Regions from separate parts of the Psychrobacter sp. P11G5 genome, predicted to be linked through region 1. Evidence: predicted binding sites of a transcription regulator. Region 1 holds the regulator's gene; each other region holds the start of a gene.
What was found. The regulator PhoB, encoded in region 1, activates phosphate uptake and scavenging genes when phosphate is short. The targets are predictions, from matches to a motif close to TGTCATNAANCTGTCATAA.

Region 1 (5,334 bases):
CTTCTTGAATATCATCGGTTCGCGTAATTTTGCCTGTCGCTACGGTCTCGATACCGGCGACAATCATGGCTCCGACCATTACAACTGCTGCTTTACCGTATGCCGTATCGAACATACAAACCAAGCGCTCATTGCGTGCAAACAAGTCAGGAATATTGGCGGCAGTGGTAGTATTGACTGAAAACAGTGTGCCAGGCACATAGCGAGTTTTAGTCAAAGTTCCCGCAAATGGCATGTGTACGCGGTGATAGTTGCTAGGAGCTAGATAGACAGTAGCAAAGCTACCATCAGCGAAATAGCTGCCATCTTCACTATCGGCAAGTAGCTGTCCGATGTCGTAGTATCGACCCTTAGCCTGTAGCATTTTGTGGTCTTCTATCTGACCGAGCTGGGAAATTATGCCATCAGCAGGGCTTGCGATGCCATGAATGGTAGTATCGATAGCACGGGCATCGTCTTTGAGCTCACGGGTAAAAAAATCATTAAAGCTTTCGTAAGCGTTGAGGCTCTGGCGTTCATATTCATCCAACTTTACGTTATAAGCTTTGGCAAAGCTACGAATAAAGGCGCGTTTAACCATAGGATGACGACTGGCGGCTAAACGTCCGGCCACTTTGCTGATCTTTTGCTGCGGTACAAACTGCTGGATAGTGGTAAATAAAGTCATAACGGGTTACCAGAATAATAATTAAGATGAGAAGATAGAGCTGGAAAATAATAAGAAGTGTTTGTATTTTATCATGGTCAGCACTCAATCGTATGACCATAATTGTTTAAGGAGGTAATCTATGAAAGCACTTATTCAGCGGGTAAATCGTGCTAGTGTTACAGTTGATGAATGTTGTATAGGCTCAATTGAGCACGGAATACTGGCATATATTGGCTTAGGGCATGACGATAACTTGCAGAATGCAAAGCGGATGATCGATAAAATCCTCACTTATCGTATTTTTGATAATCATGATGATCCAGCTAAGTATGGCAAGCTAGATTTAAACGTGCAGCAGGTAGGGGGCGGGTTGTTGTTGGTACCGCAGTTTACTTTGATGGCGAAGACAGACAAAGGCCGTCGCCCTGATTTTGGCGGCGCGATGGCGCCTGATGCAGCACAAGTACTGTTTGAGCAATTAGTCGCTTATGCTAAGACCCAATATCCTGATATTGCAACTGGTCAGTTTGCTGCTGATATGCAGGTCGAAAGTATCAATGATGGGCCGCTAAACTTTTTATTAGAAATAGTATAAGGTATTAAAGCGTGTACTCATTTTTATTACCATTTTTAAAATGAGTACACGCCCTAGAAGTTTAAAACGCGAATGTCATCAAACTGTCATAATTAATCCGTTTAATAAGCAGACATTAGTGAATGTTTATCGCCTTTTTTGCACCCTAAATTTCCGTATCATATAGCTTTTACCAATGCTTAATAATAAGGTTGTCGTATGTATAATGAGCAGATTTTGATTGTCGAAGATGAACCAGCGATTCGTGAGATGGTTGTGATGACATTGGAGATGGCCGGATTTGATAGTTTGCAGGCAGCTGATGTCTCAGAAGCGCATCAACAAGTGGTGGATCATCGTCCTGCGCTGATCTTATTAGACTGGATGTTACCCGGAGATAAAAGCGGCATTGATTTTTGTCGCATGCTCAAAAGTGATGAATTGCTCGCTGAGATACCGGTCATTATGTTGACGGCCAAAAGTGAAGAGGATAGTAAGGTTCATGGCCTTGATGCTGGTGCTGATGACTATATGACCAAGCCCTTTTCAACACGTGAATTAATCTCAAGAATTAAAGCGGTATTGCGTCGTAGTAGTGCGCTGAGTGCTGATAAGCCTATCGAAATAGGTAAACTGAGCCTAGACCCCAAAGGCCAACGCGTTATGGCTAACGATAAGGTCGTTGATATTGGTCCAACAGAATATAGGCTGTTGGCGTTTTTTATGAGCCATCCAGAGCGTGCTTATACGCGGACACAATTGCTAGATCAGGTTTGGGGCGGTAATGTCTATATTGAAGATCGGACCATTGATGTACACATCAGGCGTTTACGTAAATTATTGAAGCCCCACGACTGCGATACTTTAATTCAAACCGTTCGTGGTACGGGTTATCGGTTCTCTAGTCTCATTGAAAAAGTATAACCATTTTAAAAAACGGCACGTGAATCATAACGCAGTAGATAGTGGTAAGGATAATGAATTATATGATAACGCCTACGGAAAACGAGCAACAAAGTAAGCAAGAAAAGGGAAAGCAAGAGCAAGTTGCTCAGCAAGAAGTAATGGGTCAACTTAAGAAAATCAGAAGCTCACTACGGGCACTACAAGATGCAGTAATTTTGCTGAATGATGATGATAGTCTGGAGTGGTGGAATCAGGCCGCAGAGGATTTGCTATTACTGCAAGCAGCCGATCAGGGCAAGAGCATTTTTGACTTCATTACCGTACCTGAATTTCGTCAGTACTATCAGACGATGACCACACCTAACGATGGGGTTCATATGGCGTCATGGCGAGACCCTAAGCGTTATTTGAAATGTGAGCTCACGCCTTTTGGTGACGAGAAGTTATTGATTATTTATGATGTGACTCGCTTGCATCATTTAGAGGAGATGCGCCGCGATTTTGTGGCAAATGTCTCGCATGAGCTCAGAACACCACTAACAGTGCTCATGGGCTATCTCGAAAACTTTTCAGATCAGCCCGACATGCCATCGCAGTGGCGGCGCGGTTTTGAGCTGATGACCCAGCAGACTGCACGGATGAATAGAATTGTTAATGACTTATTGCTGCTCTCTCGAATCGAAATCGAAGAAACCCATGAGCTGAATTATATCGATATGACCAAGCTACTGACTCATATCTATGATGACGCGCAGGCCTATAACCAAGAATATAATCATAGCATTCACCTGCAGATAGACACCTATGATGGATTGTATGGGTCAGAGATGTACTTAAATAGTGCCTTATCTAACTTGGTGATTAACGCCATTAAGTACACGCCAAAAGGTGGCAATATAGCTATTAGCTGGACTAGAACATCAGACGGCTGCCGCTTCGCCGTCGAAGATAATGGCATTGGTATAGCGCCGCAGCATATTACGCGCTTGACGGAGCGCTTCTATCGCATTGATAGTGGTCGCAGTCGTGCCACAGGTGGTACTGGGTTGGGACTAGCGATTGTGAAACACGTCTTGTATCAATATGATGCCAACTTGCAAATTGAGTCGATGGAAGGCAAAGGCTCGACTTTTAGTGCAGTATTCCCAGCTGCCCATGTTCGGTCAGCGCATACGGACTGATACTACAGTCGATCTCTACCATATGTAAGCAGCCGTTAGTATTGGCCAGTTTTACACCCCTATGCGTGCTAATCTTTTTGTAAAAGTAGGTAAGGATTAACTGCGCTACCATTGATATAGATACCGTAATGCACATGTGGCGGTGTGCCTTTTGCATTGCCACTGTCACCGACATAGCCAATTATGTCGCCAGCATCAACCCATTCATTAGGTAAGATGTCGGCATAATCTTCTAAATGCGCATAATAATGTCCTGCGCCGCCAGGACCTACGATGACGACTACTTTCCCACCTAAATTATTTTCACCAACTTTTCTGACGATACCTTGCGTCGTTGCCTGTATTGGCGTGCCTCGCGGTGCAAAAATATCAATACCTTCATGCGTACGGCCTTGGCTACGTGCAGCGCCCCATGTATCAGTTAGATGCTGTTCTGGTAGCGGACTGGGTAGGCTGTTTTCTGTGGGCAGTTCTTGTTGTAATAAGCTAAGTTGTTGCCATTTCGCTACTACAAACGACTGTGTTTGTTGGCTGATGCTCGGTAGTAGTTTGTCGAATACAAATAATAAGGTCAATAGTACAGCAGCCTTAATGAGCACACTTAGCACACGGCTTAAATATGCAGACTTTGGGTGCTGATGCTTGTTATCTAATGGCATTAATTTCTCTTAAATCTTTGTTATTGTTTACATTGATATTATAGGAGTCTTGTTCTATAACGTTTGTATCGCATTGTTATGCTTAGTTGTTATATTTGGCTTTTAGCCCCATAAATATAACGTTTCTTTTAAAATTCTGCGTAAAACATCACGTAGATAAAATACCATGTAAAAATAAATGCTGCTATATATGGCCAAATCTCTATGACTGACACTGCACTTATTATCGATACTGAAACCGATCAAGGTCGAGATCCACGACCTATCCAAGTTGCGACCATCAATGTGATGACTGGATTTGAGTGGATGAAATATTTTAATAGCGGTCGTCCTATATCACCAATCGTGATTAAAGTTCATGGCATTACTGATGATGATGTGGCTGGGCTTGAGCGTTTTGATTTGGAGGAGTTCGAGTTACCAACGTACTTGATTGGTCATAATGTACGTTTTGATTGGCGAGTAATTGGCAGCCCATCTGCCAAGCTTATATGTACCGTGCGGCTAGCGCGCGTGGCTTTTCCAGAGTGGCGTTTTTATGGACAGTCCAAATGTATTGAGCAACTACTAGGAAAAGGCGAGGCAAGCAGGATGACGGTTGCTGCTCATGATGCGCTAGGTGATGCACGCATGTGTTATTTGCTCTATCAAGCCTGCTGCGAGCGCTTAGAAATTGCGCCGACTGACTTTGCCGCGGCTCATGCTATTTCCAATAAAGCCAATCCTGTGAGTAAGATGCCGTTTGGAAAACATAAAGGTAAGCTGATTAAAGACGTGCCAATCAACTATGTGAAATGGATGCTGGGTAATATTCATAATATGCAGCCGTCGCTCTATTCTGCTTTGAACAAGCGTATCAAAGCAGAAGCTGCGAAAGAAAAGTTGAAAAATGAGGACTTGCCCTAAGCTTATGGCTGATTATTTAGCCAATCCACCGCCATCTGCCATAACTCAGGGGCTTTAGCATTGGTGCGACTACTAAAATAGCGCATGTGTCCGATACTGCTTAGCCCCAAGTCTTTCGGATCAAAGAAGCGTTTTTCGACTGGCATTTTGGTAAATACGCGAATCATGTCATCCATATTTTTACTATTGGCAATTTCATCATCGCTAAAGCCGAGCCATAATGCAGGCATGCTCAGCTCATCATAAAAATGGGTGTGTACACTTTTGCCAAAGGCTGTCTTGATATAACCTGCGCCATTGCACCACTCGCGCCACTGCCTAGCTACGCCGCGCGGTAGCGGTTCGCCCATGCCGATTTTATCTGATGGGGTGTAGCCTAACGTCAAGTTAGTGAGTGGAATAAAGGCATCCATAAAGCCCATTGCCTTAAGTTTATAAGGCATATCCATGTTTTTGATA
Region 2 (5,334 bases), 470 kb from region 1:
TTGTTTTAATAAGCGACGTGTCAGTGGTATTTTGAAATCGTTTTGACCACTACCCTTGGCATCTTTTAATAATAAATCCGCCGCCTGCGTAATAACACCATCATTGCCATCGGTGTCAGTTAATAATGCTTCGACTGCCTCATTGCGCCATGGCTGAGTACCGATACCGCCAAATGCTAAGCGAACCGTGTCCAAATTACCGCTATCATCAACGTCTATTACTGCTGCACAAGATACTAAGGCAAACGCGTAAGAGGCACGGTCACGCACTTTGTCATAAGTGTGCATACCTTTGATAGGCGCTGGCAGAACCACATGAGTGATAAGCTCGCCTGACTCTAAAACGTTTTCGATATGCGGCGTATTTTTTGGCAAACAATAAAAGTCTTTAACATCAATCTTGCGAGTTGAGCCGTCCGCTTTAACCGTTTCAATGGTGGCATCAAGCAAACGCATCGCCACCGCCATATCGGATGGATGCTGAGCGATACAAGAGTGGCTCGTGCCTAAAATTGCCAAAGTGCGGTTTTCACCCTCAATAGCAGGGCAACCTGAGCCCGGATTACGCTTATTACAGGCGCTGTCTGTCTGATAAAAATAGTAGCAACGAGTACGCTGTAAGAAATTACCGCCAGTCGTGGCTTTGTTACGTAGCTGTCCAGTTGCACCAGCTAATATTGCACGAGACAATACCGGATAATTTGCAATGACATCAGGATGGGCAGCCAAATCACTATTGCTGACCAGCGTACCGATACGCAGTCCGCCGTCATCAGTCGTTTCTATCTGTTGTAATTCTAAGCGCGTCACATCAACCAATTTAGTTGGCGTTTCAATCTCTAGCTTCATCAAATCTAAGAGGTTGGTACCGCCTGCGATAAATGAGGCTTCTTTAGGAGTAGCAAACATAACCGCTTGCTGCGGTTCAAGGGCACGAATATATTCAAAGCGTTTCATGAGCGGCCTCCTGATGTGCTATTGGCAGTCTTATTATTCGACGACTTGTTACCTAGCTGCGCCTCACTTGGCGGCGGCGACCAAATACCGGTTACTTCTGAGCCTTGTACTGAGTTACTTACAGGCTTTGTAGATTTGTCGGCTATTTGGTTCTCTAAAACTTGAGAGATGGCTTTAATAATATTGGGATAAGCGGAACAGCGACAAATGTTGCCACTCATACGCTCAGCGATTTCTTGTACTAACAGCCCATCAGGATTTTGCAGATCAGTAGTGACGTGGCTTGGCCAGTTTTGTTTGACCTCTTCTATCAGTGCCGTCGCTGAACAGATTTGCCCAGGGGTACAATATCCACACTGGAAAGCGTCATGATCTTTAAAGGCTTGCTGCAACTCAGATAACGACTCAGGCAATCCAATACCCTCAATCGTCGTAATCTCATCGCCATCGTGCATGACCGCTAGCGTCAAACATGAATTCACGCGCTCGCCATTAATGAGGATGGTACAGGCACCACATTGACCGTGGTCACAGCCTTTTTTGGGTCCAGTGATTTGTAGATGTTGGCGGCAGACATCGAGCAATGTCGTGCGCGGGTCGAGATTATCAAGCTGATAATCCTGCTTATTAATCGTTAACGTCAAAGTAGACATGCTGGCTTCTCGCTGGCGGATGATGATAGTTTCCAGATGAGATATTGCTATTCATCCATCTATTCAATATTAATTAACGTGCTGTTAATCATTAAAATTTTAAAAAGTATTGAGGTTATTTTTCCTTAATTGTTCTTAGCTTATAAATCCTTAGTGACTTTTTATTGGCAGCTTCCTATTCCTTTACAGTCTCTTATCAACGGAGACAAATCAGCCTATCAATACGATGAAAATCGACTCAAATAATCCGTTATTTGGTCAACTGTCAAGCTACTGTCAGGTATTAAATACAGCCTAACATCATAATTAACATAGAAAAATAAGCTCAAAACAAGCTATACATTAATATGCTTGGCACAGCTTAGGATATTGTTTTTTTGTAGTAGATAGGAAAAAAATGTTAACGCTCAAGAAAATCTGCCTCTTTCTCATTTGCGCTTACTGAACTAAAATTCCAACTGGCTTAATTTCACTTTTCATCTTACTTCAACCTTTTATATAGTCATTTTATATAGTCATTAACTTATAACGACCAATCTAAAATTTCACTGTTAATAAGATAAATTTCCTATTGTCATCAAACTGTCATCAAAGCTTGGCAAACTACGACACATCTCACAGGAAGTACATTTTGCACTGTTGTCAAACTTTAGGAGTCTTACATGCGTTATTCGTTATTAGCAGTAGCCGTTAGTTGCACTTTAGTACTTACAGCTTGTAATAAATCAACCGACACCGCAGAGTCAGCTGCTGATAGTAGTAGCGCCGTAACCAGCACAGAAACAACTAACAAAACAACCTCCTCGTCAGCAACCGATTTTAAATCTGCTGAAAACATCGCTATGAATATCACCGGTGCAGGCGCTTCGTTCCCGCAACCTATCTATGCCAAATGGTCTTATGACTACAATGCCGCGACTGGTGGTCAAGTGAATTACCAATCAATCGGCTCCTCAGGCGGCATCAAACAAATTCAATCAAAAACGGTAGACTTTGGCGCGTCCGATGCACCGATGACACCTGAAGAGTTGGATGCAGCAGGACTTATTCAGTTTCCGACCGTTATCGGTGGCGTAGTACCGATTGTAAACATCGATGGCATAGAGCCAGGCCAGTTAAAATTGGACGGCACAACGTTAGCAGATATCTATCTGGGTAAGATTAGCAACTGGAATGACCCAGCAATTAAAGCTATGAATCCGGACTTAACGCTTCCTGACGCTGCTATTACTACCGTGTTCCGCTCGGACGGTTCAGGCACGACTTTTAACTTTACCGATTATCTGGCTAAGGTTTCAACTGACTGGAAAGATAGCGTTGGTGTCGATAAAACAGTCAAATGGCCGACCTCTAGCACTGGTGCTGGCGGTAAAGGTAACGAAGGCGTATCAAGTTACGTCAATCGTATGAAAAACTCTATCGGCTACGTCGAGTACGCTTACGCCAAGCAAAATAACATGTCACATGCTGCACTAAAAAATGCGGCTGGCAACTTCGTGCAGCCATCTGCTGAGACCTTTGCAGCGGCAGGTGATATCGACTGGTCACAGCAAGCAGGCTTTTATAAAGTCATCACCAACTCTGAGACTGAGCAAGCATGGCCAATCGCAGCGGCAACCTTTATCTTAGTGCATAAGCAGCCAGAGAATCCGCAGCAAGTGGCTGGCGTGTTGAACTTCTTTGATTGGGCTTACACTCAAGGCGATGATAGTGCCATGGCACTTGATTATGTTCCTTTCTCTGATACCGCTGTTGCGCTCTTTAAAGCGCAGTGGAATGAAGTCAAAGGCAGCGATGGTCAACCCGTCTACAAACCAGCTCAATAGTTTTTAAAAACCCGGTAATGATTCTCGAATTACCCTCTTAAACAATTATTCTCCGGTAGTTGTTTAAGAGGTTTTATCACAGTAAATTTATAAGTAGAGCCGATAATGCATATCGATAGCGCTACTTAATAAGATTTAGTTTGCTGTGATAAGACCTTATTAATCTTTTTGAACCTTTTGATTTAACCCTATTTAATGCTGAGACACTTATGAATGACCTAAGGTCCCAACTGGCTAAACAAAAACGTTACGACGCGCTATTCGTCAATGCAACCAAGGCTTTTGCCATCCTCGTTCTCTTATCATTGGGCGGCATTTTAGTCTCTCTAATCATTGGGGCTTGGCCGAGCATTCAAACATTTGGTCTCGGCTTTTATACCAGTAATAACTGGGATACGGTTGCCAATGAGTACGGTGCGCTAGCGCCTATTTATGGCACGCTGATCACTTCGTTTATCGCTATTTTAATTGCCGTGCCAGTCAGCTTTGGTATTGCGATATTTCTGACCGAGATGTGCCCGAATTTCTTAAAAAAGCCACTTGGTATCGCTATTGAGCTGCTAGCAGGTATCCCTTCTATCATTTACGGTATGTGGGGTTTGTTTGTATTTGCGCCTTTTTTTGGCGATCACATTCAGCCGTGGTTTATTGAACACGTCGGTCCACTGCCTATCATCGGTAAGCTATTTACGGGTGCGCCAATGGGACTCGGCATGTTTACCGCTTCACTGGTACTTGCCATCATGATTATTCCTTTTATCGCGGCCACCATGCGTGATGTCTTTTCCGTGGTACCGGATTTATTAAAAGAATCGGCTTATGGCATGGGTGCGACGACATGGGAAGTCATGTTTAAGATTATCTTGCCCTATACCAAAGCTGGCGTCGTTGGTGGTGTCATCTTGGGACTGGGTCGTGCCCTTGGCGAGACCATGGCAGTGACCTTCCTTATCGGCAATGCCTTTAATATCAGTCCAAGTTTATTTACTTCTGGGGTTACCATTACCTCAGCCCTTGCCAATGAATTTGCAGAAGCCTCTAGTGAGCTACATCTGGCGTCGTTGTTACATTTAGGCTTAATCCTATTTGTCATCACTTTCATTGTGCTGTCGTTGGCTAAGCTCATGCTGATGCGCATGGATCAAAAAGCAGGTAATCGATAGCAGTTCGATTACCTCGGTAAATTTCGATGGTTATTGGTATTGATAAAAATATGGGAAACAAGTTCTATGCCTTCTAACAACGCGGCTAATGCAAACAGCGCAATCGACGCAATCAATAATGGCTTACCTATTAAAAACAGTTTTGAAGGTCGTTATAACAAGCGCCTTTATAACAAACGGCGCTGGGCCAATAAGCTTGGTTTAGGCTTTGCGATGTCAGCGATGTTTTTTGGCTTATTTTGGTTGTTTTGGATTTTATTTACGCTCTTCGTTGAAGGTTTCCAAGGTATAGTGCAAATGCCTATTTTTACCGCCGACACCCCACCTCCTATGAGTGCAGGCGGTTTACGCAACGCCATTGTCGGTTCAGTCATGTTGGCGTTTTCAGGATTGTTTATCGGCGCGCCTATTGGCCTGATGACAGGGATTTATTTATCTGAGTTCTCTCAGGGCAGCATGCTTGGCAAAGTGACACGCTTCTTAAATGATATTTTGCTCTCTGCACCGTCGATTGTCATTGGTCTCTTTATTTATGCATTGATGGTAAAAGGCCAAAGCTTTTCTGGTTGGGCCGGCGCACTGGCATTGGCACTAATTGTCATTCCTGTAGTCGTGCGTACGACTGAAAACATGCTCAATTTAGTGCCCAATAACATTCGTGAAGCAGCCTATGCACTGGGTACACCCAAGTGGAAGATGGTAACACAAGTCACTATTAAAGCGGCTCGAGCTGGA
Region 3 (5,334 bases), 600 kb from region 1:
CAAACTCTATTAAATTATTAAGTTTCGGCGATATCGTGCGCTTATAGGCTCTTGGTATATTTAGCTAACCGATACAAAGTTATTTAGATCCTCTTTAATGAGACTTAGCACTGGCTCTGTGCTTAAACACCAATAAACAGACAATTATAAAGACTAGTAATGCTGCTGAAGCTCCAAAACGGCTTAGTGCTAAGCCTCCATGATCAATAGGTTTATCCAAAAAGTCACCTAGTACTGCCCCTAATGGTCTGGTCAGAATAAAGGCCGACCAGAATAATAGCGTTCTAGATATTTTTGTCCAAAAATAAGCGCCAGCGATTACCGCTAACAAGCTTCCAAATATAATGGCGCTAGTGGTATATCCCATGCCTTTACTATCTGCTACCCAATCACCAAGTGCTGTGCCTAGTGTTTGAGAGAACATAATAGTCGTCCAATAAAACACCTCAGCCTTAGGTGACACAATACTATCAACACTGATACTGCCCATAGTTTTTCGCCAAACTATTAAACATAGAACTAACATTATGAATAATAATGACGACCCACCAGCATAGCCAATCCCTAAAGAACGATCAACGAAATCTGCAATTGTGGTCCCAAGAGTAGTGGTCGCGACGATAGTACCCCAATACAACCACTTATTAAACTGTTTTGCTTTGATTTGGGTGGCGACTGCGATAGTAAATATGACGGCAAATATTGCTGTACTTATGATGTACCCTAAGTTCAATGACATAGATAGTGCATCGCCCGCTGTCTCCCCTAAGGTAGTCGCCGCTATTTTTATTATCCAAAATAGTAACGTGACCTCTGGTACTTTTACTAATGCTTGTTTTACAGTAGCCGTGTAATCACCTGACATAGATTTGTTCATTTTTATGCCTCTTTGAGTTACTACTCAGTTTAATTAATAAATTTATTTACTTTACAAACAATACTGATATTAGAAAGCCAACTTATTAAACAATAACCCTAAAGCCGTTAAGAAAGCATTAAGATGCACAAAAAGAGGCCTATCAATTTTGATAGGCCTCTTTTTGTGCATCTTACTTTATAACAAGAAATTTAGAATTTGTATTCTAGACCAGCACCGACCACGAAGACGCTAGCATCACCACGCGCTCTGACAAGAATATCTTTATCACCGTCATCTTGACCAGCAATGAAAAGATCATTTTTTAAGTCTGCAGTGTTATTACCGACATAAGCATGTGCAATTATATTCTTTCTAAAGCTATATTTACCGCCTACGACGATTTGATCTGAATTATTTTCATTAATGCCTCTTAAGTTATCCGTTTTATTGTACTGTGCATATATTGAGGCTGGACGAGCGAGGTTACTTAGACCCATCTCAGCACTTAATATCAATCCTTTTTCAGTTTCATTAGTATCATCAAAATCAGCTTGTTGGTATAGAGCGCCCACTTTTACTGGATAAGCAACATAATTACTTAGATCGACAGTAGCCGTCCCACGGATCATATCGCCGCCCGTATTAGTACTACTGGGATTTTTAGTAGCCAGATCACTCTGATAAGCAACACCAGCCGTAAAGCCATTGCCTGGATTAAATAGTAATGAGGCACCATAGCCGCTGTCACGACTATTATCGTCAGATATAAAGTCTTCATCAGCACCATACTGCAACGCAAGCTCTAATGGTAACTCATTGTATTTAGGCGCTTTCCAGACGATAGAGTTATTAACTCGGTAACCATCAGCTAAGGTTAAAGCATTGGCTAGTGTATTTTTGCTTAAACTACTAGCACCCACATTGTCCCAGTAACCTTCATTGACCGTGACATTATCGATATAATCAACGACTGAGTAGTTACGACCAAAGCGGAATTCGCCAAGGTCTTTATTCTTTAGACCCAGATAAGTATCACGGCTTTTAAAACCGATGTTACTGCTGCCACTATCATCAACCTTGATTCCATACTCTAATTGGTAGATCACATCAGTATTGGCAGTCATGGCTTCAGAACCTTTGAAACCAATACGTGAAGATTTTGATGCGATTTCTACTGAACTGTTGTCTTCATTAATGCTTATACTACTATCGTCCATAGCTTCTCGTTCGAATGAAGCATTGACATAGTTGGCGGTAACAAATGCTTTGCCATAAACAGTCGGTGCCGCTTGAGCTGTAGATACTAATAGCATTGCGACTGATGAGGCTAAAAATAGTTTTTTCAAAAGACATCTCCACTTTACAATTTTTTTGATAAATTGGTTAAGGTTAGCTGATATATAAAGAGTTACTGAACTAGTCAGACATAAATATAGCAATCCAATATGACAGTAAGATGAAAAAACAAAATTTACATACCTGTAACTATTCGCATTACTTAATTTTAGACTGTATCTTTTTATCGCATAAAAAAACTCACTCCGAAGGATGAGTTTTTGAACACACTAGATGTTTAAAGGTTCAGACTAAAATAAGTATTCTATCCCTCCTCCGATAGCGAGTACATCAGCGCTACCATGTGCCGCAACAAGCTCAGCCTCATTATTACTCTCCAACTCGTTTAGGGCGTGTTGAACATTGAGTATAAATTTCTGGCAAAAAAAATAGCGAACGGGTAATCTTTAAGTTCTCACACAAAAAAGATCTCGTTCGCTATGCCTCGTACTATGCTCAAAAATGAACACTGGACAAGACTAAGACCTATATTACTAGAACTTAATATCTATGACAAAGGAAATCTGAGACTGACCATTGAGGGCATCCTTTATCGTATGCGAACCGGCTGTCCTTGGCGCGATTTACCGGCTTACTTTGGAAAGCCCAATACTGTCTACAAGGCTTATCAACGCTGGTTTCGCAGTAATAAGCTCATTGGACTATTTGCTTTAGTTATCAGAGAGCCTGACCTTGAGTGGGTATTTATAGATGGTACTCATATCAAGGCACATCAGCACAGTAGTGGTCGTCATGAAGCTGCTCAAGCCATTAGTAAGAGTGTCGCAGGACGTGCCACTAAAATTCATCTAGCGGTCGATGCTCATGGCAATCCGATTACCTTTATTCTGTCAGATGGCACAACCCACGATGTTAAAGTCGCATCTGACTTAGTAGATAAGGTTGATTTGAGCAAGACAGACGTTGTATGTGCAGATAAAGGCTATGACTCTGACACACTACGAGAGTATATTGAACAAACAGCAACTTGTAATAATATCCCTCGGAAACGAAACACCAAGTCCTCTAACGACCATATGGATTGGGAGTTGTACAAAGCACGACATTTAGTAGAAAATGCTTTCGCTAAGCTAAAACAGTATAGAGCGGTTGCCACCAGATTTGATAAGCTAAGACAGAGTTATGAGAATACGGTCGCTCTTGCTTGTGCTTATATCTGGCTAAAATTATGAATGTTCAACACGCCCTAATATAACTAGACCGTTTTCTAAATCAGCAGAGTTATAACCAGCGTAAGCATGAGCAATTATATGTTCCCTCAACATGTATTTGCCACCTAGAACGAGTTGATTCGAATTATTGTTATCGAGACCACCCAGATTGTCAGTCTTGTCGTACTGAAGATAAACAGCAGCTGGACGGGGGAAGTTAGTTAGACCCAGCTCAGCACTCAAAATTAAACCTTTTTCTGTTGCAGAATTAAAGATATTACTACCATCATAGTCAGCTTCTTGATATAGCGCACCTATAATTACTGGATGTGAAGTATATTTGCCTAAGTCGACACTAGCGCTACCGCGGATAATGTCACCACTGATGGTCATATCTTTATCATAAGCTACCCCAGCGCTAAAGCCAGTACCCCGATCAAACATCAACGAAGCCCCAAAACCACTCTTACTATCACTGCTGTCAGATAAAAAAGTTTCATCAGCGCCATACTGTAGGACTAGATTGAGGGGCAAGTCGTTATATTTAGGGGCAATCCAAACGATGGAATTATTAATACGGTCGCCATCAGTTAAGGTTAAAGCGTCACTAAAAGAATCATTGTCATCAAGGCTACTAGAGCCAAGATTATCCCAATAACCTTCAGTGATTGTGACATTATTGACGTAATCAACAACTGAATAGTTACGACCAAAGCGAAACTCACCAAAGTCTTTGTTTACTAGACCTAGGTAGGTATCACGGCTTTTAAAACCGATGTTGTCTTCACCACTGCTGTCAATTTCAACACCATATTCTAATTGATAAATCACATCAGTATTAGCCGTAATTGCCTCAGAATCTCTAAAGCCTAGGCGTGAAGAATGGGAGTCGATTTGTACTGAACCACTGTCTTCACTGATATTTATAGTGTCATTAGGAGAGTCCATAGATTGGCGATCAAGTGAAGCACTGACATAGTTGGCGCTAACAAATGCTTTGCCATAGATAATCGGTGATGCTTGAGCTGTAGATACAGATAAAGCGGCGATTGATGAAGCTAAAAGTAATTTTTTCATAGCATATTTCCATTTTTTCAATTCTAAGCGCACTAAGGTTGATATTTAGTTACCATCATATTGTTATAACTCCTCATATATGTCACAGGTAAATGGATATTGAGATAAATCAGTAATATAAAATTTAGATAAAAAAACCCACCCCGGAGGATGAGTCTTTTGGTATATCAGCTATATAAAAGCTAGTACTAGACTAGCACTGTCCTGTTACTAGAATAAGTATTCTAGACCGCCACCGATAGCGAGTACATCAATATCACCACGTAAGTCGATTTCATTAACATTGCCGTCTTCGTCTCTCGAACCAAAACGACCATTGTTTAATTCCGCTGAATTTAGACCAGCATAGGCATGAGCGATCATATTATTTTTAAACGCATATTTGCCACCTACAACGACTTGATTTGAGTCATTATTCTCAAGACCACTGATATTGTCGGTTTTGTCATACTGAATATAAACAGAGGCTGGACGGGCAAAATTCGAAAAACCCATTTCAGCACTCACCACTAAACCGTCCTCTGTTGCAGTAGTAGTACCGGCATAGTCAGCTTCTTGATATAGAACGCCTAACTTTACAGGAGCTGCGATATATTTACCTAAATCGACGCTAGCACTGCCACGGATAATATCACCACTAACACTCATGTCTTGCTCATAAGCAATACCAGCGGTAATGCCTGTACCTGGATCAAACATCAATGAGGCACCATAGCCTGCGTCACGATCACTCTCAGATATAAAGTCTTCATCAGCACCATACATCAGCGCAAGCGCTAATGGTAGGTCATTGTATTTAGGCGCTTTCCAAACGATTGAATTATTGATACGGTTACCAACGGTCGGGGTCAAAATATTAGCAAAGCTGTCGTTGTTGTTCAGAGTACTAGA
Region 4 (5,334 bases), 1.2 Mb from region 1:
TTCAGCATAAAGAGCAATCTAAAGATCAGAAGCTAAAAACGGTAAACAATCAAATGAGCAAGCAAGTGATAGATCAGCGTTTGACTCTCAATCCCCTGAGTCAGTTTTCGATGGATAAGGATGCGCTTAGGTTGGCATTGGTGACTGCACAATATGCCTTGCGAGCGACCCGACAACAAACGCCGCCAACCGTCAATAAACCAACCGGGCTTCTGGTGCTGGTCAATGGGATGGAGCAGGCAGGCAAGGGCACTGCTGTCAAGCAATTGCGCCAGTGGGTCGATCCGCGATTATTGAAAGTAGAAGCAACGATTGGTCACCCGCCTCTCAAATACCAACCTATTTGGCAAGCTCATACAAAGGCCATGCCGCGTCATGGTGATGTCATGGTTTATTTTGGCAACTGGTATGCTGACCTGCTATATAACGTGATGCATATGGCAACCGTAGCCATTCAGGATGAGGATTGTAAAAAATCAAAGCGTAATAAAAGTAAACATTCCAAAGATAAGTGCTCTAAGCATAAAGCTATTAACTACAATGATTCAGATAAACATCAAATGCTACCTATTGCTAAATGGCAAGATTATTTGCAGCAGCAGCTGATTAAGTTGCAGATATTTGAGCGTGATTTAGCGGCGAACCAAACCAAGATACTGAAGTGCTGGTTTCATGTTGATGTGGATACCTTGCAGGCACGTCTAAAGGATAAAGAGGCCGACCCACAATTTTTATATCAAATTGATTGGAGTGATACCGAGATATTAGCGCAGTTTAATCATGTTGCAGCGGCGTTATTAAGGCAACAAGATGACTGGGTAATTATTGATGGTAGTGATAAGTCGCAGGCCGCGACTGAATTTTGTCATGAAGTATTGCAAGCTATGCAGATGGCGCTTGCGAGTAACGTGCCTGCAGATGATGACAAGGCTACTGACGAAATTACCGATGGAATGGCTGATAAAGCCACTAATGCTAGCGAAAACAACACTAATAACATTAATAACAATAGCGATAACAGCAATCAGAACTTTGCATCTAAAAACCCTGAATCTAGGAATTTTGTACCTGTAAAGATACCTGAGAAGCTTATAGAGATTGATGCTCCAGATGTAGATAAGTCAGATTATAATAAGCAACTTGCGAAGAAGCAGGCCAAGCTTGCAGAGTTACTACGTGCACGCAAGGGTCGTCATGTGGTATTTGCCTTTGAAGGAATGGATGCTGCTGGCAAGGGCGGTGCTATTAAACGGCTTGTCGCACCACTCGATCCACGTGAGTACCAAGTTTATAATATTGGCGCACCGATGTTATATGAGTTGCAGCACCCATATTTGTGGCGATTTTGGACGAGTCTGCCAAATGAGCAGACTGATCGTATAAGCCGTATCGCTATCTTTGATCGTACTTGGTATGGACGAGTATTGGTGGAGCGTGTCGAGGCGTTAACAGACAAGGCAGTTTGGCAGCGCGCCTATGATGAAATCAATCGTTTTGAAGCAGATCTAACAGCAGCAGGAACGATTGTTATAAAGTACTGGCTTGCTATCGATAAAAAAGAGCAGTTAAAACGTTTTGAAGATCGCCGCGAGACCCCGCATAAGCAATTTAAACTAACTGATGATGATTGGCGCAACCGTGATAAATGGCCAGACTATGTGCAAGCAGCGGCTGATATGCTGGCACGTACTGATACAATCGATACACCGTGGTGCGTAATTGCAACTAACGAAAAGCGTCGTGCACGTTTAGAGGTACTAGACCATGCTATTGCACAACTAAAATTCCGCTCATAGATATTACATTAAGTACGATAGCATTATTACAAAGCAACTGAAAAGAGATTGGGTTTAAAACGTCTTGATATTAATACCTTATATGTTTTCTTTGACAATTCGCCGTGAATATTGATAATAGGGCCAACAATAACTAAAGGTTCTATATATATACTTATTTAGCCTAAGCAAAAGTAAGCAGTATAAAGACAGCTGATGCAGATATCTTCAGTTACAAATCTTATAGTATCATTATGCATTATGTTCAATTATTTAATATAATAGGCACGTGCTCGCAATGGCTGAATAAGCAATCTGCTAATTTCAGCGCAAAGTTATATTACAAATGGGTTATTAGCCTTATTTAATAGCAATAATTGAGTTGTTAAAATTGACAGTATCATGAACATAGCTATCATGAGTGAATATTTAAGCCGCAAGATGCTTTAATCAAATGATTTAGCGTTATACCTTGCGGCTTAGTAGTATGTTAGACGCTCTAATTTCTATCGCACGTTTATAACGTGAAAAAGTCAATATAATGACAAAAAATCGATAAAAATCTACAAGCCAATAAATTTCTAAAAAAGTACTTAAAGCAGTGCTTTAAAACAGTATTCAAAAGAACCATGTCGCGCATATGATGTCATGATTTTAATCCTCCTCTGACATAGATAGTGTTATGCGTTGCAATGTTATCAATCGCAAGTATTTTCAATCAGCTTACGCAAGGCGTATTAATTTATGGGTATTAGCAGCAGTTCTACAGAGCCGACCAAACCAGTTGGCAATATGAGAATCAATCTATTTTTTGCTATTTTACTGATTGCGATGACCAGCTATTTTTTATGGTGGGGATTCGATTACACCCTGCGTCAACAGACAACGCTATTCATTGTTGCGACGGCTTTTGGTGTCTTCATGGCATTCAATATCGGTGGTAATGATGTCGCCAACTCTTTTGGTACCTCAGTAGGTTCTGGCACCTTGACTATCCCGCAAGCGTTATGTGTGGCAGCGATATTTGAAGTGTCGGGGGCAGTACTGGCTGGCGGTGAAGTGACCGATACTATTCGAAGCGGGATTGTCGATTTAGATGGTCTGAGTGTCACGCCCAATCAGTTCATCTATGTCATGCTTTCAGCTTTGATTGCTGCTGCATTTTGGCTGTTGTTTGCTACGCGTAAAGGCTTACCAGTTTCAACGACGCACTCCATTATCGGTGGGGTTGTTGGTAGTTCCATTGTCCTTGGCATCACTCTGGGCGGTACTGAGATGGCGCTATCAACGGTAGATTGGGGAACCGTTGGAACTATTGCTATCTCTTGGGTATTGTCGCCGCTACTAGGTGGTGTTCTGTCCTACCTCCTATATGGACGGATTAAGAAAAACATCATTGAATATAATGATAAAACAGAGGCGCACATTGCGACACTCAAAGGCAACAAAAAAACCTTAAAGCAAAATCATAAAGAGTTTTTAGACGCTCTAACAGAGTCAGAGCAACTCGCTTATACTTCAGCGATGTTACGTGACCAAGAAATCTACAAAGATGATGATTGTATCGTTGAAGAATTAGAAACCGATTATTATAAACGGCTTTATGAAATTGAAAACGAGCGCAGTAACCTTGACACGCTAAAAGCACTCAAACAATGGGTACCTATTATTGCCGCTGCAGGTGGCGCAGTAATGACTTCTCTAGTCGTCTTTAAAGGCTTGAAAAACGTCAATAACGGCTTGACGACCCTGCAGGGTTTTTTAATCATGGGGATGATAGCGGCGTTGGTGTGGCTCGCGACCTTTATCTATACCAAGAGTATCCGTGGTAAACATAAAGAAGACTTGACCAAAGCGACGTTTATTATGTTTAGCTGGATGCAGGTCTTTACCGCATCAGCCTTTGCATTTAGTCATGGTTCAAATGATATCGCTAACGCTGTCGGTCCATTTGCAGCGATCATGGATGTGATTCGTACTAATAGCATTTCCACAGAAGCTGCGGTACCACCTGCTGTGATGCTGACCTTTGGTGTTGCACTTATTGTTGGTCTTTGGTTCATTGGTAAAGAAGTTATCCAAACAGTGGGTACAAATTTGGCAAAAATGCATCCTGCTTCTGGTTTCTCAGCTGAATTGGCTGCCGCTGCTGTGGTTATGGGTGCATCGACGATGGGTCTGCCAGTATCGAGCACCCATACCTTAGTAGGTGCGGTACTGGGTATTGGTATTGTTAATAGAGATACCAACTGGAAACTCATGAAGCCAATTGGTCTGGCTTGGATCGTTACTCTTCCTGCAGCGGCTTCAATGTCTGCAATCAGTTATATCGTATTGGTCAACATCTTTTAATGCTAAGGTTGTAAAGTTGGTAAATCAGACTTTATGAGTTAGGTAAACACAATAAAAAACGCTTATCCGTATTTTGCAGATAAGCGTTTTTTTGTATTCAAGTTAAAGCTGAGTATTTAGAGCGTGACATCAATTAGCCATTTTAAGCCTCACGATCTAGATGATGACATACCCTAGATTTAAGCAGTACCGAATTGCTGGCGTTTTTTGGCAAAGAAGCGATCTAAGCGATCCATAGCGTCTTCTAAATCATGCAGGTTGGGCAAGAACACCACGCGGAAATGATCAGGTGCATCCCAGTTAAAGCCAGTACCTTGCACCATTAATACTTTTTCCTCTAGTAGCAGCTCCATCATAAACTGCATGTCATCCTCTATAGGATAAACGGCAGGATCCATCTTTGGAAAGCAGTAAAATGCGCCTTGAGGCATGGTGCAAGAAATGCCTTTGATAGCATTAAGACGTGAAACAGCCATTTCGCGTTGCTTATGTAAACGTCCTTTTTCTGAAGTTAATTCTTTCATACTTTGATAGCCACCCATCGCGGTCTGAATTGCATACTGTCCTGTGACGTTTGAGCATAGGCGCATGGACGCAAGCATGTCCAAGCCTTCAATAAAATCGCTGGCATGTTGTTTTTTACCAGAAACCATCATCCAGCCAGCGCGAAAGCCTGCAATCCGATGCGATTTAGATAGTCCGTTATACGATAAAATAAGAACCTCATCAGACAAGGTGCTCATTGGCGTATGCACCATGTCGTCATAAAGCACGCGATCATAAATCTCATCTGCCATAATGACCAAGTCATGCTCAATGGCAACTTCAATGATTTGTTTGAGGACTTCATCTGAATAAAGCGCACCCGTAGGGTTATTAGGATTGATGACGACAATGCCTTTGGTCTTGCTAGTAATCTTTGATTTGATATCTTCAATATCAGGATGCCAGTTGTCTTCTTCATTACAGCGATAATGCACTGCTGTACCGCCAGCGAGATTGGTTGCTGCTGTCCATAATGGATAATCTGGCATCGGAATCAAAACCTCATCACCATCATTCATCAACGCCTGCATAGTCATGACGATCAGCTCAGAAACGCCATTACCTAAATAGACATCACGCACGTCTACGGCAGATAGCAGGCCTTTTGATTGGTAATATTGCAGTACAGCTTTACGTGCCGAAAAAATACCTTGCGAGTCTG

Region 2: pstS (phosphate ABC transporter substrate-binding protein PstS) is a predicted target of PhoB. The motif match lies at 2,183-2,201, and genes of this name have one in related genera.
Region 3: AK825_RS10010 (porin) is a predicted target of PhoB. The motif match lies at 2,303-2,321, and genes of this name have one in related genera.
Region 4: AK825_RS03955 (inorganic phosphate transporter) is a predicted target of PhoB. The motif match lies at 2,304-2,322, and genes of this name have one in related genera.

The regions. Positions count from the first base shown of each region.
Region 1 covers NZ_CP012533.1:3,090,878-3,096,211, reverse strand. Annotated here, with positions in the region: gene asd (archaetidylserine decarboxylase) at 1-667, opposite strand, end outside; gene dtd (D-aminoacyl-tRNA deacylase) at 789-1,244, shown strand; gene phoB (phosphate regulon transcriptional regulator PhoB) at 1,443-2,147, shown strand; gene phoR (phosphate regulon sensor histidine kinase PhoR) at 2,210-3,310, shown strand; gene AK825_RS12625 (M23 family metallopeptidase) at 3,379-3,969, opposite strand; gene AK825_RS12620 (DUF3820 family protein) at 4,174-4,875, shown strand; gene AK825_RS12615 (alpha/beta fold hydrolase) at 4,878-5,334, opposite strand, start outside.
Region 2 covers NZ_CP012533.1:2,617,060-2,622,393, forward strand. Annotated here, with positions in the region: gene AK825_RS10560 (xanthine dehydrogenase family protein subunit M) at 1-957, opposite strand, end outside; gene AK825_RS10565 (2Fe-2S iron-sulfur cluster-binding protein) at 954-1,610, opposite strand; gene pstS (phosphate ABC transporter substrate-binding protein PstS) at 2,273-3,436, shown strand; gene pstC (phosphate ABC transporter permease subunit PstC) at 3,646-4,599, shown strand; gene pstA (phosphate ABC transporter permease PstA) at 4,666-5,334, shown strand, end outside.
Region 3 covers NZ_CP012533.1:2,486,225-2,491,558, forward strand. Annotated here, with positions in the region: gene AK825_RS10005 (hypothetical protein) at 95-877, opposite strand; gene AK825_RS10010 (porin) at 1,069-2,205, opposite strand; gene AK825_RS10015 (IS5 family transposase) at 2,635-3,387, shown strand; gene AK825_RS10020 (porin) at 3,382-4,443, opposite strand; gene AK825_RS10025 (porin) at 4,654-5,334, opposite strand, start outside.
Region 4 covers NZ_CP012533.1:913,361-918,694, forward strand. Annotated here, with positions in the region: gene AK825_RS03950 (ATPase) at 54-1,796, shown strand; gene AK825_RS03955 (inorganic phosphate transporter) at 2,520-4,127, shown strand; gene AK825_RS03960 (aminotransferase class I/II-fold pyridoxal phosphate-dependent enzyme) at 4,307-5,334, opposite strand, start outside.